Regions from separate parts of the Mesorhizobium sp. ISC11 genome, predicted to be linked through region 1. Evidence: riboswitches for the same ligand, from Rfam matches in the RefSeq annotation. Region 1 holds a riboswitch; each other region holds the start of a gene.
The links. A riboswitch is a leader RNA that binds a small molecule or an ion and turns the genes downstream of it on or off. The one in region 1 is predicted to bind cobalamin.
Positions count from the first base shown of each region.

Region 2: another riboswitch for cobalamin. It lies ahead of RPF88_RS20535 (aromatic ring-hydroxylating oxygenase subunit alpha); the one in region 1 lies ahead of RPF88_RS04860 (CbtB domain-containing protein).
Region 3: another riboswitch for cobalamin. It lies ahead of bluB (5,6-dimethylbenzimidazole synthase); the one in region 1 lies ahead of RPF88_RS04860 (CbtB domain-containing protein).

Region 1 covers NZ_JAVSPW010000001.1:959,543-969,966, forward strand. The annotation lists gene mgtE (magnesium transporter) at 1-869, shown strand, start outside; gene RPF88_RS04840 (MerR family transcriptional regulator) at 1,027-1,413, shown strand; gene RPF88_RS04845 (methyltransferase family protein) at 1,500-1,976, opposite strand; gene RPF88_RS04850 (heparan-alpha-glucosaminide N-acetyltransferase) at 1,973-2,971, opposite strand; gene RPF88_RS04855 (MFS transporter) at 3,194-4,393, shown strand; cobalamin riboswitch at 4,450-4,654, shown strand; gene RPF88_RS04860 (CbtB domain-containing protein) at 4,691-4,870, shown strand; gene RPF88_RS04865 (CbtA family protein) at 4,886-5,656, shown strand; gene cobU (bifunctional adenosylcobinamide kinase/adenosylcobinamide-phosphate guanylyltransferase) at 5,649-6,164, shown strand; gene cobO (cob(I)yrinic acid a,c-diamide adenosyltransferase) at 6,166-6,780, shown strand; gene cbiB (adenosylcobinamide-phosphate synthase CbiB) at 6,817-7,788, opposite strand; gene cobD (threonine-phosphate decarboxylase CobD) at 7,787-8,836, shown strand; gene RPF88_RS04890 (tyrosine phosphatase family protein) at 8,833-9,342, shown strand; gene RPF88_RS04895 (creatininase family protein) at 9,446-10,249, opposite strand; gene RPF88_RS04900 (RidA family protein) at 10,304-10,424, opposite strand, start outside.
Region 2 covers NZ_JAVSPW010000001.1:4,231,710-4,242,133, reverse strand. The annotation lists gene RPF88_RS20560 (glycosyltransferase family 2 protein) at 1-271, opposite strand, end outside; gene RPF88_RS20555 (glycosyltransferase family 2 protein) at 327-1,079, opposite strand; gene RPF88_RS20550 (serine kinase) at 1,076-2,125, opposite strand; gene RPF88_RS20545 (PqqD family protein) at 2,174-2,605, opposite strand; gene RPF88_RS20540 (hybrid-cluster NAD(P)-dependent oxidoreductase) at 2,775-3,875, opposite strand; gene RPF88_RS20535 (aromatic ring-hydroxylating oxygenase subunit alpha) at 3,900-5,147, opposite strand; cobalamin riboswitch at 5,263-5,464, opposite strand; gene RPF88_RS20530 (DUF680 domain-containing protein) at 5,975-6,172, shown strand; gene RPF88_RS20525 (DUF680 domain-containing protein) at 6,252-6,452, shown strand; gene RPF88_RS20520 (DUF680 domain-containing protein) at 6,522-6,767, shown strand; gene RPF88_RS20515 (ABC transporter ATP-binding protein) at 6,846-7,958, opposite strand; gene bglA (beta-galactosidase BglA) at 7,983-9,647, opposite strand; gene RPF88_RS20505 (carbohydrate ABC transporter permease) at 9,652-10,424, opposite strand, start outside.
Region 3 covers NZ_JAVSPW010000001.1:2,965,412-2,975,835, reverse strand. The annotation lists gene ribB (3,4-dihydroxy-2-butanone-4-phosphate synthase) at 1-617, shown strand, start outside; gene RPF88_RS14785 (GNAT family N-acetyltransferase) at 651-1,193, shown strand; gene RPF88_RS14780 (MFS transporter) at 1,231-2,454, opposite strand; gene RPF88_RS14775 (TetR/AcrR family transcriptional regulator) at 2,575-3,183, shown strand; gene RPF88_RS14770 (hypothetical protein) at 3,468-4,451, shown strand; partial or broken gene bluB (5,6-dimethylbenzimidazole synthase) at 4,574-5,191, opposite strand; cobalamin riboswitch at 5,303-5,482, opposite strand; gene RPF88_RS14760 (histone deacetylase family protein) at 5,604-6,530, shown strand; gene RPF88_RS14755 (exodeoxyribonuclease VII small subunit) at 6,534-6,785, shown strand; gene RPF88_RS14750 (DUF2277 domain-containing protein) at 6,896-7,162, shown strand; gene RPF88_RS14745 (pirin family protein) at 7,202-8,122, shown strand; gene dxs (1-deoxy-D-xylulose-5-phosphate synthase) at 8,265-10,178, shown strand; gene RPF88_RS14735 (hypothetical protein) at 10,327-10,424, shown strand, end outside.

The DNA of each region.
Region 1 (10,424 bases):
AGGACAACAATCTTCCCGAGCGCTTCAGCCAGATCTTCGTCATCGATCCGAGCTTCAAGCTGCTCGGCGCCATCGACCTCGACCAGATCCTGCGCACCAAGCGTTCGGTCAAGGTCGAGGAGGTGATGCACGAGACGCGGCACGCCATTCCGGCCACCATGGACCAGGAAGAGGCGGCGCGGGAATTCGAGCAGTACGATCTTTTGTCGGCCGCGGTCGTCGACGAGAACGAACGTCTGGTTGGCGTTCTGACCATCGACGATGTCGTCGACGTCATCCAGCAGGAGGCCGAGGAAGATCTGATGCGCATGGGCGGCGTCGGCGACGAAGAGCTTTCCGACAGCATCTTTTCGACCTCGCGCTCACGCGTTCCGTGGCTGCTGATCAACCTTCTGACCGCGTTCCTGGCGGCGTCGGTGATCAGCCTGTTCGACCGCACGATCGAACACATCGTGGCACTGGCGGTGCTGATGCCGATCGTCGCGGGCATGGGCGGCAATGCCGGCTCGCAAACCATGACCGTCACCGTGCGGGCGTTGGCGACCAGGGATCTCGACATCTACAATGCCGGCCGCATCATTCGCCGCGAGATGGGTGTCGGCTTCATCAACGGCATCGTCTTCGCCATCCTGATCGGCATCGTCGCGGCAGCCTGGTTCCGTGATCCCAATCTGGGCGGGATCATCGCGGCGGCGATGATCATCAACATGTTCGTGGCCGCCCTGGCCGGCATCCTGATCCCGCTGCTGCTCGATCGTTTCAAGGTCGATCCGGCGGTCGCTTCGGCGGTCTTCGTCACCACGGTTACCGACGTCGTCGGTTTCTTTGCATTTCTCGGCATTGCCACGTGGTGGTTCGGCGTGCCCTGAAGGCATGCCTTTTGGCTCAATTGACTTTTACGTAAATGCCGTGCGAGGCTCGCGCGGGGCGCCATGTCGATTCCGGCATGGCATGGGTTTTGGTTCGGGACAGAAGGGTGACGCCGCCATGGCGATCGCCCCGGTGTTTCGGCGTGTGGGAGTGGCAATGCGAGAATATTATTCGATCACCGAGTTGACCCGCGAGTTCGACGTGTCGACGCGGACGCTGCGCTTTTACGAGGACGAAGGGCTGGTGCAGCCGGTGCGGCGCGGCCGCACGCGGCTGTTTCGCCCCTCCGACCGGCAGCTCATTCGCCAGATCATGCGCGGCAAAAGGCTTGGCTTCTCGATCAACGAGATTCGCGAAATCATCCAGATGTACAAGGAGCCGCCCGGCGAAGTCGGCCAGCTCAACCTGATGATCAAGCGCATCGAGGAAAAGCGCGAGGATCTCCGGCAGAAACGCCGCGACCTCGAGGAGACGCTGGCTGAACTCGACCAGGCCGAGGAGTCTTGTGTGGAGCGGCTGGTGGAGCTTGGCGTGAATACGTAGGCAGAGAGTTTGAGGGACAGCGCCCCCCTCTCTCCTGCCGGACATCTCCCCCACGAGGGGGGGAGATTGGCCGCTTGAAAGCCAGCTCAAATCCAGCGGCGCACGCGTTTGGCGTAGTCGCGGTATTTCTTGCCGAATTTTGCTGCCAGCACCTTTTCCTCGCCTTCGATCGCCACCTTCTGCGTGGCATAGGCGGCGATGAACGCCAGTGGCAGGAACCACACGATGCCCGAGACAAAGGCGACGCCGATCAACAGCAGCGTGTTGGCCAGATACATCGGATTGCGGGTGACGCCGAAGGGACCCGTGGTGACCAGGTGATCGGGTACAGCGTTGGGGTTGAGCGTGGTCTTGGCCCGGATCATGGTGCGGATCGCGGTGAACCAGAGTGCGGCGACGGCAAACAGCGCCACCCAGCCGGCCGCGAACAGGATATCGCCCAGCAGGTCGCCGATCCAGGGCAGGGGATAGAGCAGGCCCAGTGCGATGCTGACGGCGATGGCGGCGATGTAGATCAGCGGCGGCCACGGTATGAGCCCCGGCTTCGGTTGGTTCTCGGTCATTCGGCCCCTCCCTCCATCAACTTGCTGTCGGTCTTGGCGGTGCACATGCCGGCGAGATCGGACAAATGCGCTTTCCACTCCGCAGTCTGATCGTTGTTGTAGAGCCTATCAAGCGTGGACTCGCCCTCGAGCGTATCGAGCATGCAGACACAGTAGCTCGTACAGAACTCGGTGTCGCGCGACTGCTCGCAGGACAGCTGGCAGGTTTTGAGGAAATTCACCTGCGGGGTTTCGACCTGCGCCGGCATGATCTGCGAGAACAGCCAGACGCAGCCGATCAGCAGCGGCTGGTGGATCAAATAGAAAGCCAGGCTGTGCCGGCCGATGAAGACCAGCGGGTTGGCCAAGCGACCGGGCGCCAGATTGGCAAGCCTGGCAAGCAGGCCGGCACCTGCCGCGAGTTTCGTCACCGCGATGCCCGCAAGTACGGCGCCGAACCACGGAAACAGCGGAACGTAGTCGTTGGAGCGCGGATTGGTCGCCGACAGGCCGACCCACCACAGCCATGGGTGATCGAAGGCCTCGAAGCGCAGATAGACGGGGGCGGCGATAACGAGCGCGGCGACGACAAGCGTCAGCAGCGCCGGCAGGCGCAGGAAGGCGAGACCGAGCAGGCTGGCCAGCGCGATCTCGTGCAAGATGCCGAAGAAGATGAAGCCGTCCGGAGTGGCTATGCGGGTGACGACCGAAATCGCGATCGCGGCTCCGGCGACCATGGCGAACCGCTTCCAGAAGCCGTTCCAGCGGATTTGTCGGCCGTGGGCGAGATACAGGCTGACGCCGACCAGGAACAGGAAGGTCGAGGCGATGCAGCGCGCGTAAATCTTCCACCAGCCGAAGGCGGTCAGGCCGGGATCGGTGTAGCCGAAGAACTCCAGATCCCAGGTGAAATGGTAGCTTGCCATGGCGATCAGCGCGATGCCGCGCACGATGTCGATGGCGACGATGCGCTTTGGTCGATCCTGAACGGGCGCGGTCGGCGTTTGGATGCTCATGGTCTCGCATTCTGATTCAGCCCCGCTGGAGGACTATCACGGTTGCCCAGGACAAAAGAAGACCGGCAACCCTGCCGATAACGCCGGATCAGCCGCGGCATTGGGCCAGTGCCGGAAAGCCTTTGGCCGGCTTCGCTTTTGCCGGATGCACGTCGGTTTTCTCTTATTGGCGCTGAGGTCGCCACGGCAGATTTGACCCGGTGAATCTGCTTCGGGGAAGCAATGTCCACCCATGTGCGCCATCCGATCTGGCTACCGGCCCTCAAGGCCGCGGACGCGCGCACCTTCGCTTCGCTCTATGCGGTCGAATCCTTCGCCCGCGCCACGGTGTCGAGCGTCATCCCGATCCAGGCTTACGAGATCCTGCACAACGAGCAGATCGTCTCGATCCTCTACACCGTCGTGGCGATGCTCGGCCTGTCGGTGACATTGTTCATGCCGATGCTGATCCGCCGTTTCGCCCGGCGCTGGGTCTACACGGCGGGCGCCTGCCTGCTGGCCATCGGCTCGCTGTTCTTCGTCACCGACACGCTTGCCGGGCAACTGGCCGGCATGCTGTGCCGGGTGATGGGAGCCAGCGCGCTGTCGATCACGCTCAACCTCTACATCATGGACCACATCCGCAAGACCGACTTCATGCAGGCCGAATCGCTGCGCATGGCGTGGTCGATGCTGGCCTGGACCGGTGGGCCGACGCTCGGCATCTTCCTCTACACGCGCTTCGGCGTCTATGCCGCGCATGGCGCGGTGGCCGTGTTCGCGTTAGCGCTGCTGGCATTGTTCTGGACCTACCGGCTCGGCGACAACCCGTCGATCCGTCCCGGCAAGACGCGACCAGCCAATCCGCTCGCCAATATCGGCCGCTTCATCGCCCAGCCCAGGCTCAGGCTGGCCTGGCTGATCGCGTTTGGGCGCTCCTGTTTCTGGACGACGTTCTTCGTCTATGGGCCGCTGTTCATGGTCATTACGGGTGAGGGCAAGCTGGCCGGCGGCCTGCTGGTTTCGGCCGGCAACGCGCTTTTGTTCATGGCGATTTTCTGGGGCAAGGCGGGAAAGCGCTTTGGCGGCCGCAGGACCATGACATTTGCCTATTTCGCCATGTCGGTCGCGCTTCTGGAGGCGGGCTTCGTCGGCGAAACCGTGCCGCTGCTCACCGGCGCCTTCTTGCTCTGCGGCGCCTTCTTCACCATTGCGCTCGATGCGCTCGGCTCGACCGCCTTCATGCGCTCGGTGCGCTCCTATGAAAGATCGCAGATGGCGGCGGTCTATCGCACCTATCTCGACTTTTCCGAGCTGACGCCGCCGCTGGTCTATTCGGTGGTGCTGGCCTTCTTCGGCCTGGGCTCGGTGTTCGTCACGCTTGGCCTGCTGGCGGCGGTCTGCGGCTTCGTGACGTGGCGCTATCTGCCGAAATCGCTTTGACCTTCATGGCGCATTCGCAACGGTCGCCGGCGGAATTTGGTTTGCCGGACGCGAGGATTCTGCCTATAGTCGCCGGTGTCGCCGGTTCCATTTTGGAGCCAAGAGGGAATGCGGTAAGGGCGGATTTCGCCCAATGCCGTGGCTGCCCCCGCAACTGTGTGCGGTAGTCCTCTCCATATGCCACTGAAGATTTTTCTTCGGGAAGGTGGGGAAGGACGCTGATCCGTGAGCCAGGAGACCTGCCGGCGACAGGAAACTGACTTCGATGCCCTCGGGTGGAGGGCGAAAGGACAAGACATGACTACCGCTTCCGTCTCCCTCGGCGCTTCCGTCTCCTCGCAGTCGCGCTTCATGCAGCTCGCGCTTGCCGCGCTGCTCGGCATTTTCGTGATGGGCTTTGTCGGCTTCTCGCATATCGATGCGGTCCACAATGCGGCTCACGACTATCGCCATTCGATGGCATTTCCCTGCCACTGACGAGGGGCTGACATCATGAACCTGTTTCGCAACGTCGTGTTCATCGCGGCGATCGCAGGGCTCGTGGCCGGCGTCGTTCTTGCCTGCATGCAGGCCTATGCGACCGTGCCGCTGATCCTGAAGGCGGAAGTCTACGAACAGGCGGGCGGCGGGCATCACCATGACCATGCCGCTCCGGCAGCAGCGAATAGCAATGCCATGAGCGCAGCCGCTCCGGCCCCTGCCGAAGCGACTGCTGCGGCGGAAGACGAGGGCTGGGCGCCGGCAGACGGTTTCGAGCGTTTCGCCTTCAGCGTGCTTGCCAACATCGTCACCGGCATCGGCTTCGGGTTGATCCTGGTCGCGGTTTCCGAATTCGCCGGCGGCATCGGTGGTTGGCGCCAGGGCGTGTTCTGGGGCCTGGCCGGCTTTGCCGTGTTCACGCTGGCACCGGGCCTCGGCCTGCCGCCGGAACTGCCGGCCATGCCGGCCGCCGATCTCACCCAGCGCCAGATCTGGTGGTGGGCAACGGTGGCGGCAACCGCTGCCGGTCTCGGCCTGATCGCGTTCCGCAAGTCGCTGCCGCTGGCGATCCTTGCCGTCCTTTTGATCGTCGCACCGCATGTTGTCGGGGCACCGCAGCCCGACAGTTACGAGACGGCGATTCCGGAAGGGCTGCATCACCAGTTCGTGGTGGCGGTGACCGTGACCAATCTGGTGTTCTGGCTGGTGCTCGGCGCGGTTGTCGGCGTGGTGCGCGGCCGCTTCACCGGCACCGCGACCAGCCTGCGCGACAGCTTTGCCTGATCGCAAGACACTGACCTTCCTCATCGGCGGTGCGCGCTCCGGCAAGAGCGCGCACGCCGAAATTTTGGCGACCGCCTTGCCGCCGCCCTGGACCTATATCGCCACGGCGCAAGCCTATGATGACGAGATGCGTGAGCGCATCGCGTTGCACCGGTCGCGGCGCGGCGAAGGCTGGACGACCATCGACGCACCGCTCGATCTCGCGGGCGCGCTTGCCGCCTTGCCGGACGATCGGCCGGTGCTTGTCGACTGCCTGACGCTGTGGCTGACCAACCATATGCTGGCCGAACACGATCTGGACCTTGAATGCCGGCGATTGGCGGAGGTGTTGTCGCGGCCGCGCGGCCCCTGGTTCGTGGTGTCCAATGAAGTCGGACAAGGCATCGTGCCGGACAATGCACTGGCGCGCCGGTTTCGCGATGCCGCCGGCCGGCTCAACCAGCAGGTCGCGGCGATTGCCGATACGGTGCTGCTGATGGTGGCGGGGCTGCCGCTCAAGGTGAAATGATATGACCGATATCGACAATAAGGATGAAGAGCGCCACCGCGCCAAGATGGCCAAGCGCAAGGCGGTGCAGGATGCCGAGGTGGCGAGCAAGACGGTCGAGAAGGGATTGCTGATCGTCAACACCGGCCCGGGCAAAGGCAAGACCACGGCCGCCTTCGGGCTGGCGCTGCGGATGCTCGGCTACGGCAAGCGCGTCGGTGTCGTCCAGTTCATCAAGGGCAAGTGGCACACCGGCGAGAAGGACGCCTTCGCCGCCTTCGGCGACCGTGTCGTGTGGCACGCGATGGGCGAGGGGTTCACCTGGGAAACCCAGGATCTGAAGCGCGACATCGCTGCCGCCGAAGCCGCCTGGGCCAAGGTGCTCGAACTGATGGCCGATCCGTCGATCAGCCTGCTGGTGCTCGACGAATTGAACATTGCGCTGCGCTACGACTATCTCGATCTCGACAGAGTGGTTGGCGCGCTAAAAGCGCGGCGCGAGGGCCTGCATGTCGTTGTCACCGGCCGCAACGCCAAGCCGGCGCTGGTCGAGGCCGCAGACCTCGTCACCGAAATGGGCGTGACCAAGCATCATTTTTCCGCCGGCGTGAAAGCGCAGCAGGGGATCGAGTTCTGAGTGTTCCTCAACCTCCCCAGACGGGGGAGGGTGAGGTTAGGTCACAACGATGACAACGACCGAAACCAACCCGAACAGAGCGATCAGCAGATAGTCGGCGACGCGATAGAGTTTCAGCGCCTGCCTGATGTCGAGGCTGTCGGCTTCACGCCGCCCACCTTCGCCCATGAAGACGTCGTCGACCAGCACGCCGCCATAGAAGCGCGGGCCGGCGAGCGCCAGGCCGAGCGCACCGGCCATCGCCGCTTCCGGCCAGCCGGCATTGGGCGAGCGGTGTTTTTTCGCGTCGCGCCGCACCGCATGCCAGGCTTTTTTCGCATCAGCGCCTTTGACGAAGAACGCCGCCAGCACGATCAGAAGCGCCGTCAGCCGCGACGCCGGCAGGTTGATCCAGTCGTCGAACCGCGCCGCCGCCCAGCCGAACGCCTCGTGGCGCGGGGTGCGGTGGCCGATCATCGAATCGGCGGTGTTGGCGGCCTTGTAGGCGGCGCCGCCGGCCAGGCCGCCGACGCCGGTCCAGAAGGCAGGGGCGACGATGCCGTCGGAAAAATTCTCGGCCAGGCTCTCGATCGCCGCGCGGCAGACACCGGCCCGGTCGAGCGTTTCAGGGTCGCGACCGACGATCCGCGAAACGGCAAGGCGGGCCAAGGCGAGGCCGCCGGTGTCGAGGGCGTCAGCCACCGCCTCGACATGCTCATAGAGGCTCTTCTGCGACAGCAGCGACGTTGCCAGAAGGGCCGTGATGACCAAGCCCATGGGAACGAACCAGAACAGGATCTGTACGCCCAGGCCGACTATCGCCGGCACCAGCACGATGACCAGCAGCGCCTGGACACCGCGCTTGCGACGCAGCGCGTCGGGATCAGTGGCGCGGTTGAGCCTGCGGTCGAGAAAGGATATCAGCCTGCCGAACCACGTCACCGGATGGCCGATGGCGCGAAACAGCCAGTCGGGGTAACCGAGGGCGAATTCGACGACCAATGACAGGAAAGCGATCAGGACTGACATGAAGCTTCTTAATGGGGCGGTTGTGGACCATGGTGGAAGTCTTGGCCGCGCGAGGGTGCTTTTCCCCAACGCCCTGCTGCCTTTCGTCGACCTCTCGACCGGTATCAATCCGCACTCCTACCCGCTTTTCGACCTGCCCGCCACCTCGCTGTCGCGGTTGCCGGAAGCCGCGCGCACACGCGACCTGACAGAGATCGCGGCCAGCACCTACGGCGCGCCGTCGCCAGCCAACGTCGTGGGGGCGCCGGGCACGCAGATCCTGTTGCCGCGCGTTGCGTCGCTCATTTCGCCCGGCAAGGCGCTGGTGCTGGGTCCGACCTACGCCGAACATGCCCGCGCTGCCGCGATCGCCGGGCATCAGGTGACCGAGGTCGATAATTTCGAAGCGTTGGCGGACGCCGACCTCGTCATCATCGTCAATCCGAACAATCCGGATGGACGTGTCATAGAGCGCGACCGGTTGCTGGCTCTGGCCGCCGGATTGCGCGCCAAGGGCGGACTGCTGGTCGTCGACGAGGCGTTCATGGATGTCGGCCCGCGTCAGCACAGCCTCGCGGGCGATGTCGGTCAGGGCGGCCTCGTCGTGCTGCGCTCGTTCGGCAAGTTCTTTGGCCTGGCCGGGCTGCGGCTCGGCTTTGCACTTTCCGATACTGCGACGGTCGACCGGCTGGATACGCAGTTCGGACCATGGGCCGTCGCCGGCCCGGCGCTGGAATATGGCGTCCGCGCGCTTGCCGACATCGGGTGGCAGGACGTGATGCGGGCGTCGTTGGCCGGTGAATCGGCGCGTCTCGATGCGCTTTTCGGCCGCTTCGGCGTTCCTGTTGCGGGCGGAACCACACTGTATCGTTTCCTCAGTCTGACCAATGCCGCCGATTTGTTTGCAGCGCTCGGCGAGCGCGGCATCCTGCTTCGCCATTTTGCCGACCGGCCTGACGTTCTGCGCACCGGCCTGCCGGGCAGTGAGGAGGAATGGCAGCGGCTCGAATCCGCACTTGCCGAATGGGCGTCGCGGCGCAAGCATCAATCGAAGGGTTCCAAACAATGATCCATGTCTGCTCGCTGGCAAAGATCGAGGAAACGGTGGCCAGGACCGGCGCCGACCGCATGCTTTCGCTGCTCGCCGCCGGAACGGAGGTGGTGCGGCCGGCCTCGATCTCGAGGGAAAACCACCTGCATCTGGTCATGCACGACATCGCGGTGGCGCAGGACGGCATGACCATGCCGGGCGAAGATCATGTCCGCAATCTGCTCGATTTCGCGCGCCGGTGGGACCGGGCAAGGCCGATGCTCGTGCATTGCTATGCCGGCATCAGCCGCTCGACGGCTTCGGCCTATATCATCGCGGCAGCACTGGCGCCGAAGCGTGACGAGGCCGAATTGGCGCGGACGCTGCGGGCGCTGTCGCCTTCGGCAACGCCCAATCCGCGACTGATCGCCGTGGCCGATGCGTTGCTTGAGCGCAACGGCCGCATGGTCGAGGCGATCGAATCGATCGGGCGCGGCACGGACGCCTTTGAAGGCACGCCCTTTGCGCTGAGGATCGACAGCTAGCTTTGCCCCCATATCGTTGTTCGTCTGATCCGCCTCCTCCATCGCCTCGTTTGTTCAAGAGGATCTGGAATAGCGATGACAGCGCTTGCCACTGGTTTGGAGGCTACGTCAACCACTCCGCGAGCTTCGCCTTGCGCACATCTTGCAGCAGGCTGATGAAGCCGTCGGCCTGATATTCTGCCGTCAGCCGGCCCTTCTCCGCCGTCGCGATGCTGGCGTCGCCGACGACGCCGTTCGGGTTGAGATCGCTGGCGATCCAGGCGAAGGCGTGGGTGCCGGTGTGGCGCAGCAGCGAAAATTCCTTTTCGGCCTTGGCGACATTGGAAACGAAATTGTCTGATTTGCCCATGTCCACGAGGTCCGGCCGGAAATGCAGCATCAGCGAGGTCTCGACATCGCCGCCATGGATGCCGTGACGGTCCTCCAGTTCGGTATACATGCCGGCCGGACGGCCAAAACGCTGCCAGCTGGTCTTCACCGCCAGCATCTTTTCGCGCACGCGCAATTCGCGCGTGACGATGCCCATGATCTCCTCGTTGCCGCCATGCGAATTGACCACGATCAGCTTGCGCACACCGGCGCGCGCGATCGACAGGCCAAGCTCGGTCCAGGCTTCGATCAGCGTGGTTGCCGGCAGAGTGAGGGTGCCGGGCGCATGCAGGTGTTCGTTGGACTTGCCCACGGCCTGCACCGGCAGGATGCGGATGTCGAGATCGTCGGGCAGGCGCGAAATGACCGTGTCGAGCATGCCGTTCATGATCGACATGTCGGTCGAAACAGGCAGATGCGGCCCATGCTGCTCGATCGCCGCCACTGGCAGCACGGCGATGGTCGCCTCGGGATCGATCGAGGCGTATTCGGTGGTCCGGTAGTCGCCCCACCACACGCGTCTTTTGGGTACGGTCATGTCATGCCTCTTCAATGGTCAGGCAGACCTAGCGCGGGACGGGCGGCCTGTCGATCACCCCGCCGCGATGGCCTCGATTTCGACCTTGAATTCGGGCCGGGCAAAGCCGGAAACGATCATCAATGTCGACGCTGGCGCGGGGCTCGAAAACAGCCGGTCGCGGACGTCCATATAG
Region 2 (10,424 bases), 3.3 Mb from region 1:
CGAGAAACGACACCAGACGCGTCTGCGGCAGCAACTGCTTCAGCCCGGCATTGCGCGCCTTGGTGACCCCGCCATTGATCTGCTGGAAAAGACGAATGCATGGGGCCTCGTCGATTAACGACCGTACGACGGCTGCCGAGCCATCGGTCGACCCGTCGTCGATGACGATGATGTCGAGATCGATGTCTTCGCGCTGCCTGAGCAACGAGCGCAGCGCCAGGCCAACGAATTGTTCGCGATTGTAGACCGGCATGATGACGCTCAGCCTCATCGGCGTCTCCAGCAGCGTTGCGGGCTTGGCTGATCCGAGCCGATTGTGTCGAGCATCATGGCATCCGCCAATCGGCGGGACTCTTCAATTCGAAGATGCCCTGGACCTCTCGCCGTGACGGATCGGCCTTGCGCCGCCGCATCGACTTGTGGATTGCACGCAAGTGGTTGCGGACCCTGCCGCTATGTTCCTTGGTGACATTTCCGGCGTGGCGTCGGTAGTAGATCGCGACGGTGTTCGGCAATTCGTAGCGCGGACCGGTTTCGAAGACTCGCAACAGATAATCCGTGTCCTCGGACTGCTCAAAGTCCTCGTCGAAATGGCCGATGCGATCGACAAGCGTTCGACTGAAGAGAGCGGTGCTCAGCGAAATTCCGCGAAGCGTCATGGTACAGCAGTCCGCCTCCGGCTCGAGCTTCTCGTCGTCGATCCGGTCGACCAGCGTCATCAGCGAATAGGTTAGCTCAAGCCCGGAGGTAGCCTCGAAGCGGGCGAGATCGGCCTTGAACCGTCCGGCCAGCGAGATGTCGTCAGAATCCAGGAATGACACGAACTCCGCATCCGGCGGCAGTTGCCGCAGCCCGGCGTTGCGCGCCCTGGCCACGCCCATGTTCGATTGCTGGAAGAGTCGGATGCAGGGGTTTTCGCGCATCATCGAGCGTACGGCCTCAGCAGAGCCGTCGGTCGAGCCATCGTCGATGACGATGATGTCGAGATCGGCGGCGTCCCGCTGCCGCACCAGCGAGCGCAATGCCGAAACGACATAGCGCTCACGGTTGTAGACGGGCATTATCACGCTCAGTTTCACGAAGCGCCCCGCACAAGAAAGTCCGCAATCGTGCCGGCTATCTCCTGTGGCTGCGTCCCCAGCGACAGACGATAGCACGGCAGCAGGCGGGTCAGGTCGCTGAAGAAGCGAAAGCCGCTCTCCCGCTCGCCCGGCATCTGCGCTATGCCGGACGGCGCCAAGGCAATCATGGCATCCCTGCGCGACACCGGCACGATCGAACTTGCCCCGCCTCCGCCGATATGTGGCACCAGCAGCGCAACGATGTCCAGAGTTTCGGGCACCGGCCGTGGCGCAATGTCGACAATGTGAAAAGCATGCTTGCCTTGCCAGTTGAGCGGACCGTGCGCCTTCAGCCGGTGCTTCAGCCCAAGTCGCGCGAATCCCTGGGGATCCTGCTTGAGTGTTGAAAACAACGGGCGGGCAGTCACGCCGTTGGAGAGGTCGACCAGCACATAATCGTCGCCGACGCTGTCCAGTCCGTGGAGGAGGCCGGCGGCGACGGTCCCGGATTTCCCGGCGCCGCCCGCGCCGGCCAGCAGTACGCCCCTGCCTTTGGTGCCGAGCGTCCCCGCATGGGCCAGCCGCATGCCACGTGCCGCATATTCCCAATGGAAGAAGGGGCGCAGCGGCGCTCCCGGCTCCCAGGGTGGAAAGGCATCGGCCGAGGCCATCAATTGCACGCCAACGCGACGTTGCGGATCATAGAACTGCCAGAAATCCAGGTCGTGGAAATGGTTGCCGCGCAATCCGGCTTCCGCCAGCCTGGTGGCGAAGCCATGCTGCGTGAAGGGTCCTTGGCCCCATCTGGCCGGTGCCGCGATGCCGTCAATGCCGGGATGTGCGACGAAGATGCGGCAGATGTCGGCAGGCGCTCGGTTGTCCGGAGCCGTGACAAAGCCATGAGCGAGGGCATCCGCCAACGCGCCGGCACTCACATGCGCGGTCAACTCCAGATGCGGCAAGCCCACCTTGCAGGTCAGTGGATAATGCGCGGCGCTGCTCTGCGCTTGCGCCAGGACATGACGTGCGTAGTCAGTCAGGTTTTCGAGAGTGACGTTTGGCATGGTCTGCCTGTTCCGGATCTGTCCGGCAACGAGAGCCTGGCGGGCGCCTCAGTTGGCCTGCTTCACCGCGGGCCAGCCGAGGGGCTCCTCGACCTCGTGGATGGGATCGACGACAATGAGGTCGGCAAGGTCGTCATGGATGTCGACCTTGAGGGGCTCGCCGGCAGCGGCGAGCTGAGCCAGCAATTCACTGGGAACCGGTCTTGCCACGCCATCGGTTACGGCCGCCAGCAAACCGAATTCCAGCAATTGTGAAACAAAGCCGTCAATCGCGGCGGCATCGAGGGCGCCAATTCCGGTCGCGGCGCCGACCAGTTCGGAGGCAGGCACGCCGGACGACAGTGCATCCCAAAGCCTGCTGCCTGAATCAGAGAAGCCGAAATATTTACCGGTGGTCAGGTCGAGAACGACGGCTTCGCCATCGAAGGATTCAAAGACGATATCCTTGCTGGCAATGGCATATACGCCGGATTGTCGCATGTTTGCTCCCCGCCGAAGCAGGCCGCGGAGATGATCTTCGGGCCCTACGGTCAACCCCACCGTTGCAGGCGTCTAACCATTTGCAAGGTTTTTGGCAAGATGGCGTAGGCCCGGGTGAGCGCAGCTGCAGGCCGCGCGGGCATGGACAGTCTCTGACCGTGCCTGCCGGTCACGCCTCGATTTCAAGCGCCGAAAGCGGCTTCGAGCAACAGGCGAGGATAAAGCCGTCCTCGATTTCGTGATCGAGGATGCCGCCATTGTGGCTCATCTCGACGTCGCCCGCGACCTTCCTCACCTTGCAGGTGCCGCACAGGCCGAACTCGCAGGCGGCGGGAATCCGCACCCCCGAGGCGCGTGCCGTCTGCAGCACGGTCTGGCCGGCGACGCATTCGGCATCGACATCGGAATGCGAGAACCGGATCGGTGTCACGGCCTCCACGGTGTTAGCGGCGCCGTCTTCCGCCGGCGGCGAGAACGGCGCCGGGATCTCCTCCACGGCAGGCGCGGCAAAGCTTTCCTGATGGTATTTCGCCATGTCGAAGCCGGCTGCGTCCAGCATGCCGCGCACGGCGCGCATGAAAGGATCGGGGCCGCAGCAGAAAATCTCGCGCTCGCGGAAATCGGGCGCCAGCAATGGCAGCCGGATCGCGTCGATGCGGCCCATATGGCCGAACCAGCCCTCGCGGCTCGACCGCTCCTCGATCATGAAGCCGAGCGACAGCCCAGGCATGCGGCTGCCGAGCAGTTCGAGCTCCTTGCGGAAAATGATCTCTTCCGGGCGGCGCGCGCAGTTGACGAAGCCGACATCGGTCCATGGCGCGCAGTCGTTCAGCCAGCGCAGCATCGACATCATAGGCGTCACGCCGGAGCCGGCCGAAATGAACAGGTATTTGGCCGCCGGGTGGCTGTGCAGCGAGAAGTCGCCAGTCGGCCCATAGGCCTTGACGTGCGAACCGGGCGTCAGATGGTCGAACATCCAGCGCGTACCGGTGCTGCCCGCCTGCGCCTTCACCGTCACCGCGATCGAGAACGGCCGCGACGGCGAGGACGACAGCGTGTAGGTGCGCATCAGCGGCCCGTCCGATGTCGGCAGTTCCAGAGTCACGAACTGCCCCGGTTTGTAGCGGAACCAGGTCTGGTTGTCGGAGCGGAAGGTGAAGGTCTTCACGTCAGGCGCTTCGTCGCTGACGCCGATCACTTCCAGCACCTGCAGCCTGTCGTTCCAGGGCGTCATCTGGTCGAGATGGCGATAGAGGCCAAGGTCCGTCATCGCATTCATCCTCTTATCCCCTGGCTAGGCGACGCTGCGCAGGGCCGGCCGGCCGCCTTCGGCAAGGCGCGGCCCGATGAACGACGCGTACCACTCGACGAACTGGATCACGCCGCCCTCATGCAGCTCCGAATAGGGGCCTGGTTCATAGGCAGGCGACAGGATGCCGAAGGCGTTTTCCTCGACGATGCGGCGGTCCTGGTCGTTGGTCTCGGTCCAGACATGGGTGAGCTCAGCGAGGTCGTAGTCGACGCCTTCGACCGCATCCTTGTGGACGAGCCATTTCGTGGTCACCGCGGTTTCCGTGGCACTGATCGGCAGCACGCGGAAGGTAACGGCGTGGTCGCCGAGGATATGGTTCCAGGTCGTCGGATAGTGATAGAGCAGCAAGGAGCCGATGCGGTCGGTTGAAACGCTGTCGGACAGGTTCTTCTGGACCGCCCGTTTTCCCGTCATGGTGTAGCTGACGGCATCGCGCAGCAAGGGCGCGCGGGTGGCGCGGTACTGCCCTGCCGGATCGATGCGGAATTTGCTCGGCAAGCCTGATGCCTCGCATCTGGCCCAGTGTGCGACCATTTCAGGGTCGCTGTCGGCGCCATGGACGCCGGTTACGGTTGGAGCCTCGGGGAAGGTCTTGCACAACTCGGGATGATTGGCGGCGCAGTGGTAGCACTCGCGGTTGTTTTCCCAGACCAGCTTCCAGTTGCCCTTCTCGACGATCGTGCTCTCGAAGGCGATCTTTGCTTCACGCAGCCGGTGCGGCAAAAGATAGGGTTCGATCATCGCCCGCATCGGCGCGAAATCTGCCGGTTCCTTGGCCAGGCAGATGAAGATGTAGCCGCCGACGCTCTCGCAGGCGACCGGCTTCAGGCCGAAATCACTCTTGTCGAAACCGTCGGCCATCTGGCGGGCAAACAGCAGGCGGCCGTCCAGCTCGTAGGTCCACTGATGATACGGGCAGACGAGCTTTGCCGCGGTACCCTTCTCCGTGTTGCACACGCGGCTGCCGCGATGGCGGCAGGAATTGTGGAAGGCGTTGATCTTGCCGTGCTGGTCGCGGACAAGGACGACCGGATAGTCGCCGACCTGCACGGTGATGTAGCTGCCCGGCTTCGGCAGTTCGCAATCATGGCCGATGAACAGCCAGTCGCGATACCAGATCAGCTCCATGTCGAGCTTGAAGTAGTCCGGATCGGTGTAGAAGGGCTGCTCCAGCGAAAAGCCTTGCCGGCGCCCCTTCAGGAGCCTCAGCATGTCGTTGCGGATATCCATGTCCTGTCCTCGTTCCTAAGGACTGAACTGGTGGTGACGGAGGAAGGATTGAAACGCAGGCCGGCTGTGTGCCGGACATGCGCTATCCACCTCTTGACCGCCCACCGCGATCAGTCGAGTCTAAAAATCTCGGGCTGGTTTCCGGGCTCTGGAGTTGTCCTTGCGGACCATCGCGACACCTTCCCAGGCGGTTGCCCAGTGGTCTCCCGTTGCGACTTGAACTCCACCACCGTTGCGGGGGCAGCGCCGGATTCTGACCGGCTTCCCAATTCTCCGCCTCGTCGTCACGAAGCGGCACCTGAGATGGTATGATCTAACCACGATCGCGGGCGCGCCGTCGGCATGAAAACGACATCGTATCCATGCGGCGCGACACGGCATGCGAAACGCTACTGCAGATCGTCGTGGGCCGAGATCTCACCTCCCGGGCGGCCATTTGCCGGCTGCGATCTTCCCGAATCCGACCCTTCGCGGGGGTCAAAAAAGGTTAATGGTTTCGAAAAGTGACTATTAGCTCGCCCTAAAATCGAACCGAACGGTTCGTTTCTGTTGACGGTGCGTGCAGGACGGTGTGAACGCTGGGCCTCTGAAACAGTCAGTGATCCATCAGGTGGCTACACCTAACACACTGATATGAAGAAGAAAAATGCATCCCTAGATTCCATTGGCACAATTTCAAGGTGTGGATTCATGGTCCACACGGAACAACTTCGTGATTGGAAAAGAGGACCTTGCCCTCCCACATCGGGGCTGTCCGAACGACGCGATTTCATTTCCAAGACACGCCGCTAGACGGACGGAAAAAAGACGATACTGGAGTACCAAAAATGAAAAAGATCATTCTCACTGCCGCAGCCCTTCTGGCCATTTCCGGCAGCGCCTTCGCTGGTAGCGACCACTACGGTTCCAACGCCGCGGCAGCCACTGCTGTCGACAGCTCGTACACCGCTTCGACCAAGAAGTCGGAACCGGCTGCTCAGGCGCCTGCCCAGGGTGCTGACCGCAACCTCTTCGGCAACAACTAACAGCCGATTCCCAGTTTCCCGGTCGACGGCGGGCTCGCCCGCCGCCGTGGCGAAATCCAGACATTCAGGAGTATTCAAGATGAACAAGATCCTCATTGCTGCCGCCGCCGTTCTGGCCATCACCGGCAGCGCTTTCGCGGGCAGCGACAACTACGGTTCGAACGGCCCCAACCAGCCTGCCGCCGCTGTGGACCAGTCGTACACGGCTTCCACCAAGACCTCGGAACCGGCTGCCCAGACGCCCGCTCAGGGCAGCGACCGTAACCTCTTCGGTCGCTAACAACCAATTTCGCAACCGACGGCAGCTGTGTCTGCCGTCCTGGCGAAATCCAGAATTCGGGAGACTAAAATGAACAAGATCCTTATTGCTGCCGCCGCCGTTCTGGCCATCACCGGCAGTGCCTTCGCCGGCAGCGACAACTTTGGCTCCAATGGTGCCAATCAGCCTGCCGCCACGACTTCGGTCGACAGCACGCGCACCTCTTCGGTACGCAACACCGGTTCGCCGGTTTACAAGCTGCTGAACTCGTCGGGTGACACCACCCAGAAGTCTGCTCCGCAAGGTGCCGACCGCAACCTCTTCGGCAACAACTAACAACCGAAGTCGATCTCCAAGTCAAAGAGCGGCGGGCCCGGCCCGCCGCTCTTTTTGTGCCTGACACGGTAATTGCGGTTAAGCCGCCTTTGCTTCCACTTCATGCAACGCGAAAGAACGTCCATCCGCGTCGAAGATATGCAGGTCCTCGCCATTGGCGCTCAGCCGCAATGTCGAGCCGCGCTTGACCTCGACATTGCCGGGCAGCTTGGTCACCAGCGGCAGATCGGCGCGGCCGATGTCGACATAGACAAGCTGCACCTCGCCGAGTTGCTCGACATAGTCGACCGTCCCCTCGAACAGATAGTCCGCGCCGCTGGCGATGATCAGGTCCTCCGGCCGCACGCCAAAGCTCACCGCAGCGCCCTTTGCCGAAGCCGGCGTCGCAATCGGCACGGTCGCCTTGCGTCCGCCGACATGGCTGACGACGGTCGGGTTTCCGGTCTTTTCGATGGTCGCCGGCAGGATGTTCATGGCCGGCGAGCCGATGAACTGGGCAACGAACAGATTGCCGGGCTTCTTGTAGAGGTCCATCGGCGTGCCGACCTGCTCGATATGGCCGTCCTTGAGCACCACGATGCGGTCGGCCAGCGTCATCGCCTCGACCTGGTCGTGGGTAACGTAGATCATGGTCGTGTTGGGCATCGATTCCTTGAGCTTGGCGATCTCGATGCGGGTGGCGACGCGCAGCGCGGCGTCGAGGTTCGAAAGCGGCTCGTCGAACAGGAACACCTTCGGATTGCGCACGATGGCGCGGCCGATGGCGACGCGCTGGCGCTGGCCACCCGACATCGCCTTGGGCAGGCGGTCGAGATATTTGGTCAGCTGCAGGATCTCGGCGGCCTGGCGCACGCGGCGGTCGATCTCGGCCTTGTTCTCTTTGCCGATCTTCATCGAGAACGCCATGTTGTCGTAGACGGTCATGTGCGGGTACAGCGCGTAGGACTGGAACACCATGGCGATGCCCCGCTTCGACGGCGGCACGTCGTTCACCACTTCGCCGGCTATTCTGAGTTCGCCGGAGGTGATTTCCTCGAGCCCGGCGATCGACCTCAGCAATGTCGACTTGCCGCAGCCCGACGGGCCGACGAAGACGATGAACTCGCCCGACTTAATATCGAGGTCGATGCCGTGGAGAATGTTCAGATTGCCGTAGGACTTCTTCACTTGTCTTAGCGTGACATCGGCCATTGGTTTCCTCCAGTGATTGGAAATTCAGTCGAGACGCCCGAACCAGGCGCCGTAGCCGCCAAGCTCGATGGAACCGCTGCTCGCCTGCCCCGAAAATCCGTGCCCGGGCAGAGGTTGCAGCGATCGGCCGCCAAGGTCAACCTTGGCCCGCCCGGCTCCCAGATTGAAGACGCAGACGATCTGCTCGTTGCCTGCGCGGCGCGTGAAGGCGACGGTATCTCCCTCACTTTCGATGAAGGTGATGTCGCCCTTGGCCAGCGCCGGATGGGCACGCCGGAAGGTGAGAAAGCGCCGGTAGTGCTCGAGCAGCGAAGCCTCGTCGCCCTGCTGGACATTGACCGCTTGCGCCAAATGCTTGGCCGGCACCGGCAGCCAGGGTTTTGCCTGGGAGAAGCCGCCATTCTTGGCGCCGCCGTCCCACACCATCGGTGTGCGGCAGCCGTCGCGGCCCTTGAATTCAGGCCAGAAGCGGATGCCGTAGGGATCCTGCAAATCCTCGAACCGAAGGTCGGCCTCGCCGAGCCCAAGTTCCTCACCCTGATAGATGCAGACCGAACCGCGCAAGGACATCAGCAGCGCCGAGATGACCTTCAGGTAGGCGGTCGGGTCGGGCTCATTGGCGGCCCAGCGCGAGGCCGGGCGCATTACATCGTGGTTGGAGAAGGCCCAGCACGACCAGCCATCGCTGGCGACCTTGCCGAAGGATTCCAGCACCGAGCGGACCTTGCCCGCGCTGATCTTTTCCGGCGCCAGGAAATCGAAGGAGTAGCACATGTGCACGCGCTTGCCGCCGGCGGTGTAGGCGGCCACCACTTCAAGCCCACGCTGCGAATCGCCGACCTCGCCGACCGCTGCCGTTGCCGGATATTCATCGAGCAGGGCACGGAACCGTTCGAGGAAGCCGAGATTCTCGGGCCGGCTCTTGTCGTAGAGATGGTCCTGGTAGTTGTAGGGGTTGACCGCCGGCGCGGTCTGGTCGTTGCGCTCTTCCGGCGGCAGCGGCGGGTTGTTTTCCAAGCCCTGGCTGTGGAAGTAGAAATTGATGGTGTCGAGCCGGAAACCATCGACGCCGCGCTCCAGCCAGAAGCGGGTGACGTCGAGCAACGCGTCCTGGACCTCGTGGTTGTGGAAGTTGAGGTCGGGCTGCTCGGCCAGAAAATTGTGCATGTAATATTGCTGGCGGCTGGTGTCCCATTGCCAGGCCGAGCCGCCGAAGATCGACAGCCAGTTGTTGGGCGGCGTGCCGTCCGGCCTGGCGTCTGCCCAGACGTACCAGTCGGCTTTCGGGTTGCTGCGGCTCGACCGGCTTTCCTTGAACCACGGGTGGTTGTCGGCGGTGTGCGACAGCACCTCGTCGATCATCACCTTCAAGCCCAGCCTGTGTGCCTCGGCGGTCAGCGCGTCGAAGTCGGCCAGCGTGCCGAACATCGGATCGACGTCGCAGTAATCCGACACGTCATAGCCGAAATCCTTCATCGGCGACTTGAAGAACGGCGAAATCCAGATGGCGTCCGCACCGAGTGCCGCGATGTAGGGTAGCCGCCCGATGATGCCCTTGAGGTCACCGATGCCGTCGCCGTTCGAGTCCTGGTAGCTGCGCGGATAAATCTGGTAGATCACCGCGCCCCGCCACCAGTCGCCATCGATGGCGAGGTCAGGCTTCGAGCTGGCCTTCAAAGCGGATTGCATCGTCTCAGCCTCCTTTCACCGAGCCGGCAAGCAGCCCGCGGACAAAATAGCGCTGCAGCGAGAAGAACACGATCAGCGGCACGATGATGGTCACGAAAGCCGATGTCGTCAGAATCTCCCAGTCGCCGCCGCGTGAGCCCAACAGGGCGTTGAGCTTGGCGGTCAGCACGATCTGGTCTGCCTCCGTACCGAGGAAAACCATCGCCACCAGCAGATCGTTCCATACCCACAGGAATTGGAAGATGGCAAACGAAGCCAGCACCGGAAACGACAGCGGCAAGACGATCTTGACGAAGATCTCGAAATCGCTGGCGCCGTCGATGCGCGCCGATTCCATGATTTCGCGCGGCAGGCCGGCAATGTAGCTGCGCAGCAGGTAGATGGCGAAGGGCAGGCCGAAGCCGGTATGCGCCAGCCAGATGCCGAGATAGGTCTTCGACGGCATGCCGAAGAAAGCGCCGACGCCGTTGTAGAGTTTCAACAGCGGGATCAGCGACATCTGCAACGGCACCACCAGCAAGCCGATGATGACCGCGATCAGCAGCGCCCGGCCGGGAAACCGCATCCAGGCCAGCGCATAAGCGGCAAAGGCGGCGATCAGGATCGGGATGACGGTCGCCGGAATGGTGACGGTCAGAGAATTCATGAAAGACCGTCCGATGCCTTCGGAGAACAGCACGGTTTTGTAATTATCGGTGGTGAATTTCGGCGGCGCCGACGAAGCATAATAGACGCGCTGGCCGCGATCGCCTTCGAACGCTTTCGGGGACTGCATGA
Region 3 (10,424 bases), 2.0 Mb from region 1:
GCGTCATTTCCGAGCTGGTCAATGATGACGGCACCGTCAAGCGCGGTCCGCAGGTGCAGGCTTTCGCCGAGGAGCATGGCCTCAAGCAGGTTTCGGTCGCCGACCTCATCGCCTACCGGCAGCGCAAGGAAACGCTGGTCGAACGCGTCGCCTGCTCGGAAATCGACACGCTCGGCGGCAAGGCACAGGTCTTCACCTACACGCTGCCGTGGGACTCCATGCATCACGTCGCCATCGTCTTCGGCGACATTCGTGACGGCGAGGACGTGCCGGTGCGTCTGCATTCGGAGGATGTGGTGACCGATGTCTTCGGCACCAGCCACCGGCTCGACGCCATCATGAAGACAATGGGCGAGCGCAGGCGCGGTGTCATCGTCTATCTCAGAGAAGGCTCCGTCGGCGTTGCGCATCAGGAGCGCAAGCGGCCGGCAAGCGGCGACCGCGAGGATCACGAAGAGGCGCGCCGCCGTGAAAACGAGTGGCGCGAGATCGGGCTAGGCGCCCAGATACTCAAGGATCTCGGCATCTCCTCGATCAACCTGATCGCCTCGCGCGAACGCCACTATGTCGGCCTTGAAGGTTTTGGCATCCACATCGCCAAGACCGAGATCCTCTGAGCCTCCCGTCGATCCGGTTGCCGGAGAAGACGGATGAATGCGTCCCTGCCTTCCAGCCAGCGCAGCGAGCGGCTTTTGCTGCGCCGCCCAGAAGAGGCTGATCTGGATTTCCTGATCGATCTCTTTTCGCGCCGGGAACTTGTTGCGCATCGTCCGGGCCCTGTCCCGGATACAGCCCAGCAGAGCGCCGCGCGGCTGACGCGCGACATCGGTCATTGGGACAAGCACGGCTTTGGCCGCTGGGCGGTCGAGGCGGATGAAAAGCTGGTCGGCTTCGGCGGCGTCACGGTATCGGCGGATTTCGACGGTCTGAACCTGTCCTATCATCTTCATCCGGCGAGCTGGGGACATGGCTATGCCACGGAATTGGTGACGGAAGCACTGCGCACCGCGTTCGGCCCCTTGCGTGCCGATCGGGTTGTCGGCCTCGTCCGCCCCGCCAATCCGGCTTCGCGACGGGTGCTGGAGAAATGTGGCTTCGTCTTCGAAAAAGAGGTGATTCTGCACGGGGCGCCAACGATAGTTTTGGCATTGGCGCACCCAAGAAGAGTCAATATTTCAGGCCCGGCTGCCTAGAGCGGCGCGCCCGGCCTAAGGCCCGGGCGCGCCGGAACTATTCCGCAGCAATCGCGGCTGCTTCGCATCCGTCCGTCTCGCACTCAGCCGTGGCAAGGCTGCGCTGGCCAAGCAGCACCGTGGCCAGCGCGATCGTGCCTGAAGCCACAGAGACCCAGAACCCGTTCTGGGCACCGAACGCATCGACCACCGCGCCGGCCGCGAACGAGCCGAGCGCCATGCCGATGCCGATGCCGGTCATGACCCAGGTAATGCCTTCGGTCAGCATCGCCTCCGGCACATGCCGCTCGATCAGGCCGAAGGCGGTGATGAAGGTCGGCGAGATCGCCACGCCGCTGATGAACACGGTCAGCGCCAGCAGTGGCACGGTGTCGGCGGTGAGCGGCAACAGCGTGCCGAGCGCGACGAGGGCGACTGCGATGGCCAACTGGCGTTGCAGCGGCGCCTTCAGGCTGAGCGCGCCGACGATGATGCCGAGCACGAACGATCCCAGCGCATAAACGCCGATGACAAGGCTGGCGGCGCCGGGCTGGCCAAGCTCCTTGGTGATCGCCACGGTGCTGACTTCCGTCGTCGCGAAGGTCGCGCCGATGAAGATCAGGGCGAAGGTGATGATCTGAACCGGCCGCAGGCGGATCGCCGAGCCGCTTGAGCCATGGTCCACCGGCCGCACTTGCGGCTCCGTCGAGCGTTGCAGGATGAAGGCCGCTGATCCGAATGCGAGAAATAATGTGCTCACCAGAACGCCGGCTTCCGGGAACAGGGCAGCACTGAGACCGACCGATAGCGATGCCCCGGCGATATAGACCAGTTCATCGGCCGCGGACTCGAAGGCGAATGCGGTGTTCATCTGCGGCCGTCCGCGGAAAATCTCTGTCCAGCGCGCCCGCACCATCGCCGGCATGCTTGGCATGGCCGCGGCCAGTAAGGCCGACACGAACAGCGTCCACACCGGCCAGTCCTGGTTGGCCGCCGCTATCAGGACGGCGAAAGCCAGCACCGCGATGATGGTGGTGGGCACGACGATCCGTGTCTGGCCCAGGCGGTCCACCAGTCTGGATATCTGCGGCGCAACGAAAGCGTTGGCCAGCGCGTATGTTGCCGAGACGGCTCCGGCCAGCCAGTATTCGCCACGCGTCTGCGACAGCATCGCCACGATGCCGATGGGCGCCATGGCGATCGGCAGGCGCGCCATGAATCCGGCGGCCGCAAAGCCCTTGGTTCCGGGGGCACGAAAGATTTCCGCATAGGGATTTTGCATGGGTGGTTCCTCGACAAAGGACGATTCGGCAATTACATACGAAGCGTATGATTGTTAAATAGAGCATACGCCGCGTATGTCAATTGGCATACGTTACGTATGTGAATAGGGCCAGAAGCCATGCACAGACCCCGCAAGGAGATGATCGCCGAGACGCGCGCAAAGCTGATCGCGGCGGCCCGCCATGCCTTCGGCACAACAGGCTATGCGGAAGCCTCGATGGATGATTTCACCGCTTCGGCCGGGCTGACGCGCGGCGCGCTCTATCATCATTTCGGCGACAAGAAGGGGCTGCTGCAGGCGGTCATAGCCCAGATCGACGGCGAAATGGCGGCGCGCATCAATGAGGTCGCGTCGAGAGCGCCGACCCGCTGGCAGCATTTCGTCGACGAGTGCTCGACCTATATCGAGATGGCGCTGGAGCCGGAAATCCAGCGCATCATGTTCCGGGATGGCCCGGCCGTGCTGGGGGATCCAGCGCAATGGCCGAATGCCAGTGCGTGCATCGTGTCAATGACCGACCATCTGACCGCGCTGCAGGAGGAGGGGGTCGTTGTCTCGAGCCTCGACCCCGAGACGGCCTCGCGACTGATCAACGGAGCGAGCAGCCAGGCAGCGCAACGGATCGCCAATTCGGACGACCCCGAAGCGACGTCCAAGAAGGTGGTGACGGCGTTCAAGCAACTGCTCGAAGGCCTGCTCAAGAAGCCGGATCCGCAGTCGAATTGAAGTTCCCACCGGAGCTTTTCGTGCCGGCAGCTGTTCCCGATAGGAATTTTTTCTTGACACCTGCCCTCAGCTAAGGTACATATTCGTCCATGGTGCTGATTTGCGCCGGTGACCCGCCGCACAGGCGGGTTTTTCGTTTGATGCTCCGTCAGACAATGCGCCGGCGAAAGGCTGCGAAAGAAAACCGTTGCCCAGAATTCGTCGCCCTGTGGTGCCAGGGCCGGCAATTGACAATCGCCGGGTTGAGTTCATCCTCTTCCACCATCTCTGAGGCGGAGGGGCACATGTGGGATTTCGAGATCGGCCGGTCGGTGTCCATCATGATGCGGACCTGGCCGTTCATCGTCTTTCGTATGATCGTCTATTTCGGCATCACGCTGGCCTACATCATGGCGACCGGCACCGGTGCCTCGGTCGGCTATGGCGTCGGCCATATCTCCACCGATCCCGACGGGCCCATGTCCTTTGCCCTGTGGGGCGGCGTGGTCGGGTTTGGCATCGTCTCGATCGCGGTCTACTGGATCCGCGAATACATCCTCTATATCGTCAAGGCCGGCCACATCGCCGTCATGGTTCATCTGATCGACGGCCGCGACATTCCCGGCGGTCAGGACCAGATCGCCTACGCCAGGGATGTCGTCACCCAGCGTTTTGCCGAGGCCAATATCCTTTTCGTCGTCGACCAGCTCGTCAAGGGTGCCATCCGCGCCATCACCGGCCTGCTCGGCGGTATCGCCGCCTTCCTGCCGATACCGGGCCTGAGCGGCCTGGTCTCCTTCATCAACACGGTGATCCGCCTGTCGCTGACCTATGTCGACGAGATCATCCTCGGTTACAACATCCGCATCAATTCAGCCTCACCCTTCGAGACGGCGCGCCAAGGCGTCGTGCTCTATGCCCAGAACGGCAAGGTCATGGTCAAGAACGCCGTCTGGCTGGCGGTCATCATGTGGGGCGTGTCGTTCGTCATCTTTCTGATGATGCTGGCGCCTGCCGGCGCCATTCTGTTCCTGATGCCCGGCCAGCTCGCCGGCTGGGCCTTCGTGCTCGCCATCGTCTTCGCCTGGGCATTCAAGGCGGCCTTCATCGAGCCTTTCGCCATCGCTTGCCTGATGCAGGTCTATTTCAAGACCATCGCGGGCCAGGTGCCGGATCCGGCCTGGGACGCCCGGTTGGCCGAGGCGTCGTCGAAGTTCAGGGAGCTCAAGGACAAGGCGCTCGCCTCCTTCGGCGGTTCGCGCTGGGGTACGGCCGGCGCCACACCCTGATCGGCCGGGCAGGTGGTGTCTGGTGAGGCAGAAACGGTGTTGAGGCGCGCCACGGTGGACTTGAGCTGTGTCTCGCCTTGCCCGGAAAACGTCTCGCTCATGATCAGTTCCGGCAGCGGCAGCCGCCGTCCCCAACCATGCGTTTCAAGGTCCGGTTTGGAAGCGAACTCGGAAACACGGCCGACGCAGAGATAGGCGATTGGCGTTACGTGATCCGGAATGGCCAACAGCCGCTTCAGCGCCTCAGCCTCGATGATGCTCACCCAGCCGACGCCAACGCCCTCGGCACGCGCGGCCAGCCAGAAATTCTGCACCGCGCAGACGGTGCTGTAGAGATCCATCTCCGGATTGTGCCAGCGTCCCAGCGGCGAACCCTTCGAGCGCTGCCGGTCGCAAGTGATGCAGATGTTGAGCGCGCTCTCGCAGATGCCTTCCAGCTTGAGCTTGCGGTACAGCGCCTGTTTTTCCGCCTCGATCGCCGGCAGTTCCTGCTCGCGCGCGGCCAGGAACAGGTCGCGCACCTCCGCTCGTCGTCCGGCATCGCGAATGACAATGAAATTCCATGGCTGCATGAAGCCGACCGATGGCGCGTGATGGGCGGCAAGCAGCAGCCGCGCCAGCACGTCGTCATCGATCGCGGTGGGCAGGAAATGGCTGCGCACGTCGCGCCGCGTGAACATGGCGCGATAGACCGCATCGCGCGCATTCTGGTCGAATCCATCGTCAATGGCAGCGGTCATATGTTCCGGCATCGCTTGTCCCCTTGCGATTGCAGATTCAAAACGGTCAGAGCGTACTTTGTGCGTCCAAATGGACGCACGTCGCTCTGATGCCACCCGCCCGACCATGCGGATGACGATGCCTGCCAGGCCGGTCTTCTGGCTTGGGATCAACCCGCGTCCGGTGCCTTCCCGTCATCGACAGTGGCATTTACCGGCGCGGTCCCCCTCACAGCGTTGGGCACGCCACGGAATTCAACCGTGTTCCCGATTCTCCCGCTTGCGGCGGGCACCAGGCAGTGCCAAGGACTTTACGCCGAAGCGCCGGCGAGGCCAATGCCTGCGGCGACACGAATGGACGCAGGCGCGATTTTCCCCAGTCATCGGCCGCCCGTGCATGGCCTTTGTCGATCCGGGTCACTAGATTAGGACGATGACCACCCGTCTCTACACGCATCCGATCTTCCTCGAGCATCTCACGCCGCCCGGACATCCCGAGCGGCCCGACCGCCTGCGTGCCATCGAGCGCGTGCTCGATGAGGAAGCCTTTGCCGGGCTCGATCGTATCCAGGCGCCGGAAGGCGACGAGGCCACCATCCTCTACGCGCATCCCGCCGATTTCGTCGCCCGCGTGCGCGCCGCCATTCCCGACGAGGGGATTGCCCGCATCGATGCCGACACCACTGCCAGTCCGAAGAGCTGGCAAGCGGCGATCACCGCGATCGGCGCCGCCAACGCCGCCGTCGATGATGTCTTTTCGGGCCGCGCCGACAACGTCTTCGTCGCCGCCCGGCCGCCCGGCCATCATGCCGAAAAGACCACGGCCATGGGCTTCTGCCTGTTCAACACGGCGGCGATCGCGGCGCGTTATGCGCAGAAGAAACACGGTGTCGAGCGCGTTGCCATCGTCGACTGGGACGTGCATCACGGCAATGGCACGCAGGATATTTTCTGGGACGATCCCTCGGTGCTCTATTGCTCGACACACCAGATGCCGCTTTATCCCGGCACCGGAGCGAAGACCGAAACGGGCGCCGGCAACATCGTCAACGCACCGCTGGCGCCGCAGACCGGCAGCGAAGTGTTTCGCGATGCCTTCCTGTCGCGCGTCCTGCCCGCGCTCGACAATTTCGCGCCCGACCTGATCATCATTTCGGCCGGGTTCGACGCGCACCACCGCGATCCGCTGGCCGAGATCAATCTGACCGAGGATGATTTCGATTGGGCGACCGGCCAGCTGATGCAGCGCGCGGCACGCCACAGCGGCAACCGGCTCGTCAGCCTGCTCGAGGGCGGCTACGATCTGCAGGGATTGGCATTTTCGGTCGCCGCCCATGTCGGGCGACTGATGAAAGGATGAACGATGGCTGGTGAGACCAACGAAGACGTCAAGGCGATGAGCTTCGAGCAGGCACTCGATGCGCTGGAGAAGATCGTCGATGATCTGGAGCGTGGCGACGTGCCGCTCGACCAGTCGATCAGGATCTATGAACGTGGCGAGGCGCTGAAGGCGCATTGCGACCGGCTGCTGAAGGCCGCCGAGGACAAGGTCGAGAAGATCAGGCTGTCGCGCGACGGCAAGCCGGTTGGAACGGAGCCGCTCGACGCGGATTGAGGCCGGTCCGAACGATGGCCTCGCCTCACCGGTTTTTGGACATGATCATGATCGAGGATATAACTCGTTGCGATTGAAACAGCTCAAGGACAAGAGGAGATACGGAAGCGATGTGCAGAAACATCAAGACCCTGTTCAATTTTGATCCGCCGGCAACCAATGACGAGGTGCGCGACGCGGCCCTTCAGTTCGTCCGCAAGCTGAGCGGAACGACGCGACCCTCGAAGCAGAACCAGCACGCCTTCGATCATGCCGTCGACGCCATCGCGGCCTCGGCGCGCGAACTGCTCGATTCCCTGGAAACCCATCAGCATCCGCGCAATCGCGAAGAGGTGGCGGCCAAGCTGCGGGCAAAGGCGGCCATCCGCTTTGCCTGATGCGGCCAGGCGGCCTTCGACCACCGACAAGGAGAGTCCATGAGCTTCTTCCCCGGGAAAGACCCTGAGGTGGGCGATGCGTTCGCCAGCGATCAGATCGAATTGATGGTCATTCCGAACGCCAAGGACATCGGTGGTTTTCAGGTGCGCCGTGCCCTGCCAACGGCAAAAAGGCGGTTGGTCGGTCCGTTCATCTTCTTCGACCGCATGGGTCCCGCGATCCTGCGGGCCGGCCAGGCGCTGGACGTCCGTCCGCATCCGCATATCGGACTGTCGACGGTCACCTATCTGTTCGACGGCAAGATCCGGCACCGCGACTCCCTCGGCACCGAAATGGTCATTCAGCCCGGCGACGTGAATTTGATGACCGCCGGCCGCGGCATCGTCCATTCGGAGCGTACGCCGGAGGAACTGCGTGGCGCGCCGATGTCGGTATCCGGCCTGCAGACATGGCTGGCGCTGCCGGACGACAAGGAAGAGGTGGCTCCTGTGTTCGAGAACACAGGAGCGCTCAGGCTTCCCGAGATTGATGCCGAAGGCGTCAACGGGCGCCTCATCATCGGCGATTTCCAAGGATTACGGTCCCCGGTCAGGGCCGATTCGGAGACGCTCTACGCCGACCTGCGCCTGGCGCCCGGCGCCAGCGTGAAAATCCCTGCCGATGCGGAAGAGCGCGCCATTTACACGCTGGAAGGCGAGGTCTCGATTTCGGGCGATGTGTTCCCAGCCGAACGGCTGCTGGTCTTCCGTCCCGGTGACGAGATCGTCGTGTCGTCGCAGACCGGGGCGCATTTCATGCTGTTCGGCGGCGCCTCTCTTGGTTCGAAGCGTTACATCTGGTGGAATTTCGTCTCGTCGTCGAAAGAGCGTATCGAACAGGCGAAAGAGGAATGGAAGACAGGCCGCTTCGACATCGTTCCAGGAGACGAGGAAGAGTTCATTCCGCTGCCGGAAAGCTGATGCCTGTCGCCCAAAGTGGCCCGGTTTTGGGGAAACGACCTGCATAGAAGCAAAAGACCACAGTCTGATCCGCGTCACTGACACGCATTTACTTTCGCCGGCCGGCGGCCTATTTCGCCCATCAACCGAAAGCCTGAGCACCGTGAACGCAACGCCGCATACGCCGCTTCTCGACAAGGCCCGCATCCCGGCCGACCTGCGCATGCTTGCCGAGAGTGAGCTGCCGCAACTGGCGTCCGAGCTTCGCGCCGAGCTGGTCGACGCGGTATCCCGCACGGGTGGTCATCTGGGCGCCGGCCTTGGCGTGGTCGAGCTGACAGTGGCGCTGCACTATGTCTTCAACACCCCCGATGATCGGCTGATCTGGGATGTCGGCCACCAGGCCTATCCGCACAAGATCCTGACCGGCCGCCGCGACCGTATCCGCACGCTGCGCCAGGAAGGCGGCCTGTCCGGCTTCACCCGCCGCGCCGAGAGCGAGTACGATCCCTTCGGCGCTGCCCACTCCTCGACATCGATATCGGCCGGCCTCGGCATGGCCGCGGCCCGCGATCTCTCCGGCGGCCGCAACAATGTCATCGCCGTCATCGGCGACGGCGCCATGTCTGCCGGCATGGCCTACGAGGCGATGAACAATGCCGGCGCGCTCGATGCACGGCTGATCGTCATTCTCAACGACAACGACATGTCGATCGCGCCGCCAACCGGCGCCATGAGCGCCTATCTGGCGCGGCTGGCCTCCGGCAAGGCCTATATCGGCCTGCGCGATTTCGGCAAAAAACTGACATCTTATCTCGGCAAGCGGGCGGATCGTGCGATCACAAGGGCGGTCGAGCATGCACGCGGCTACGTCACCGGCGGCACGCTGTTCGAGGAACTCGGCTTCTATCACATCGGCCCGATCGACGGCCACAATCTGGAGCATCTGATCCCGGTCCTGAAAAATGTCCGAGACAATGGCGAAGGCCCGGTGCTCATCCATGTCGTCACCCAGAAGGGCAAGGGCTATGCGCCGGCGGAAGCCGCCGCCGACAAATATCACGGCGTCAACAAGTTCGACGTCATCACCGGCGCGCAGGCCAAGGCGCCGGCCAACGCACCGGCCTACACCAAGGTGTTCGCCGAAAGCCTGGTCCAGGAGGGCCGCGAGGACGACCGCATCGTCGCCGTCACCGCAGCCATGCCGAGCGGTACCGGCCTCGACCTGTTCGGCGAAGCGTTCCCGTCGAGGACCTTCGATGTCGGCATCGCCGAACAGCACGCGGTGACCTTCGCCGCCGGCCTCGCCACCGAAGGCTACAAGCCGTTCGCGGCCATCTATTCCACCTTCCTGCAGCGCGCCTACGACCAGGTCGTCCACGACGTCGCCATCCAGAAATTACCGGTGCGCTTTCCCATCGACCGCGCCGGCTTCGTCGGCGCCGATGGCGCCACCCATTGCGGCGCCTTCGACACCACCTTCCTGGCGACACTGCCGGGCTTCGTGGTGATGGCGGCGGCCGACGAGGCGGAGCTGCGCCACATGGTACGCACCGCGGCAAGCTATGATGACGGCCCGATCGCCTTTCGCTATCCGCGCGGCAATGGCGTTGGCGTCGACATGCCGGAGCGTGGCTCCGTGCTCGAAGTCGGCAAGGGCCGCATCGTCAGGGAGGGCACCAAGGTAGCATTGCTGTCCTTCGGCACACGGCTGCAGGATTGCCTGATCGCCGCCGAGGAGCTAGGGGCTGCCGGGCTCTCCACCACGGTCGCCGACGCCCGTTTCGCCAAGCCGCTCGACGAGGATCTGATCCGGCGGCTGGCCCGCTCGCATGAGGTTCTGGTGACGGTGGAGGAGGGCGCCGTCGGCGGCTTCGCCAGCCATGTGCTGCAGTTCCTCGCCCATGAAGGCCTGCTGGAAAGCGGCCTGAAGGTGCGCCCGCTGGTGCTGCCCGACGTGTTTACCGACCACGCCAAGCCGGAAAAGATGTATGCCGATGCCGGGCTCGATGCTGCCGGCATCGTGCGCACCGTGTTCGTCGCGCTCGGGCATACGGTTCGCGCCCAGCGCGCCTGAATCAAAGTCTCAGTGACTTGAATCAGTTTGCCGGCCAACGTTCTTAACGCGTTGTTTACGCTGCCGTTTGGCGCTTTGCTTACCGTGTCTCTTGGCCGTTTTTCAACGGCGCCCTGCTAGATCGTGATCAGGCAGGGAGACAGCAACAATGAAAACGCTTCTGTGCGGCGCAGCGCTTTGCGCCGTCATCGTCGCGCCGGCCACAGCCGAAACGCGCTATGATCGCAGCCTCGAAAAGGCGGCCAT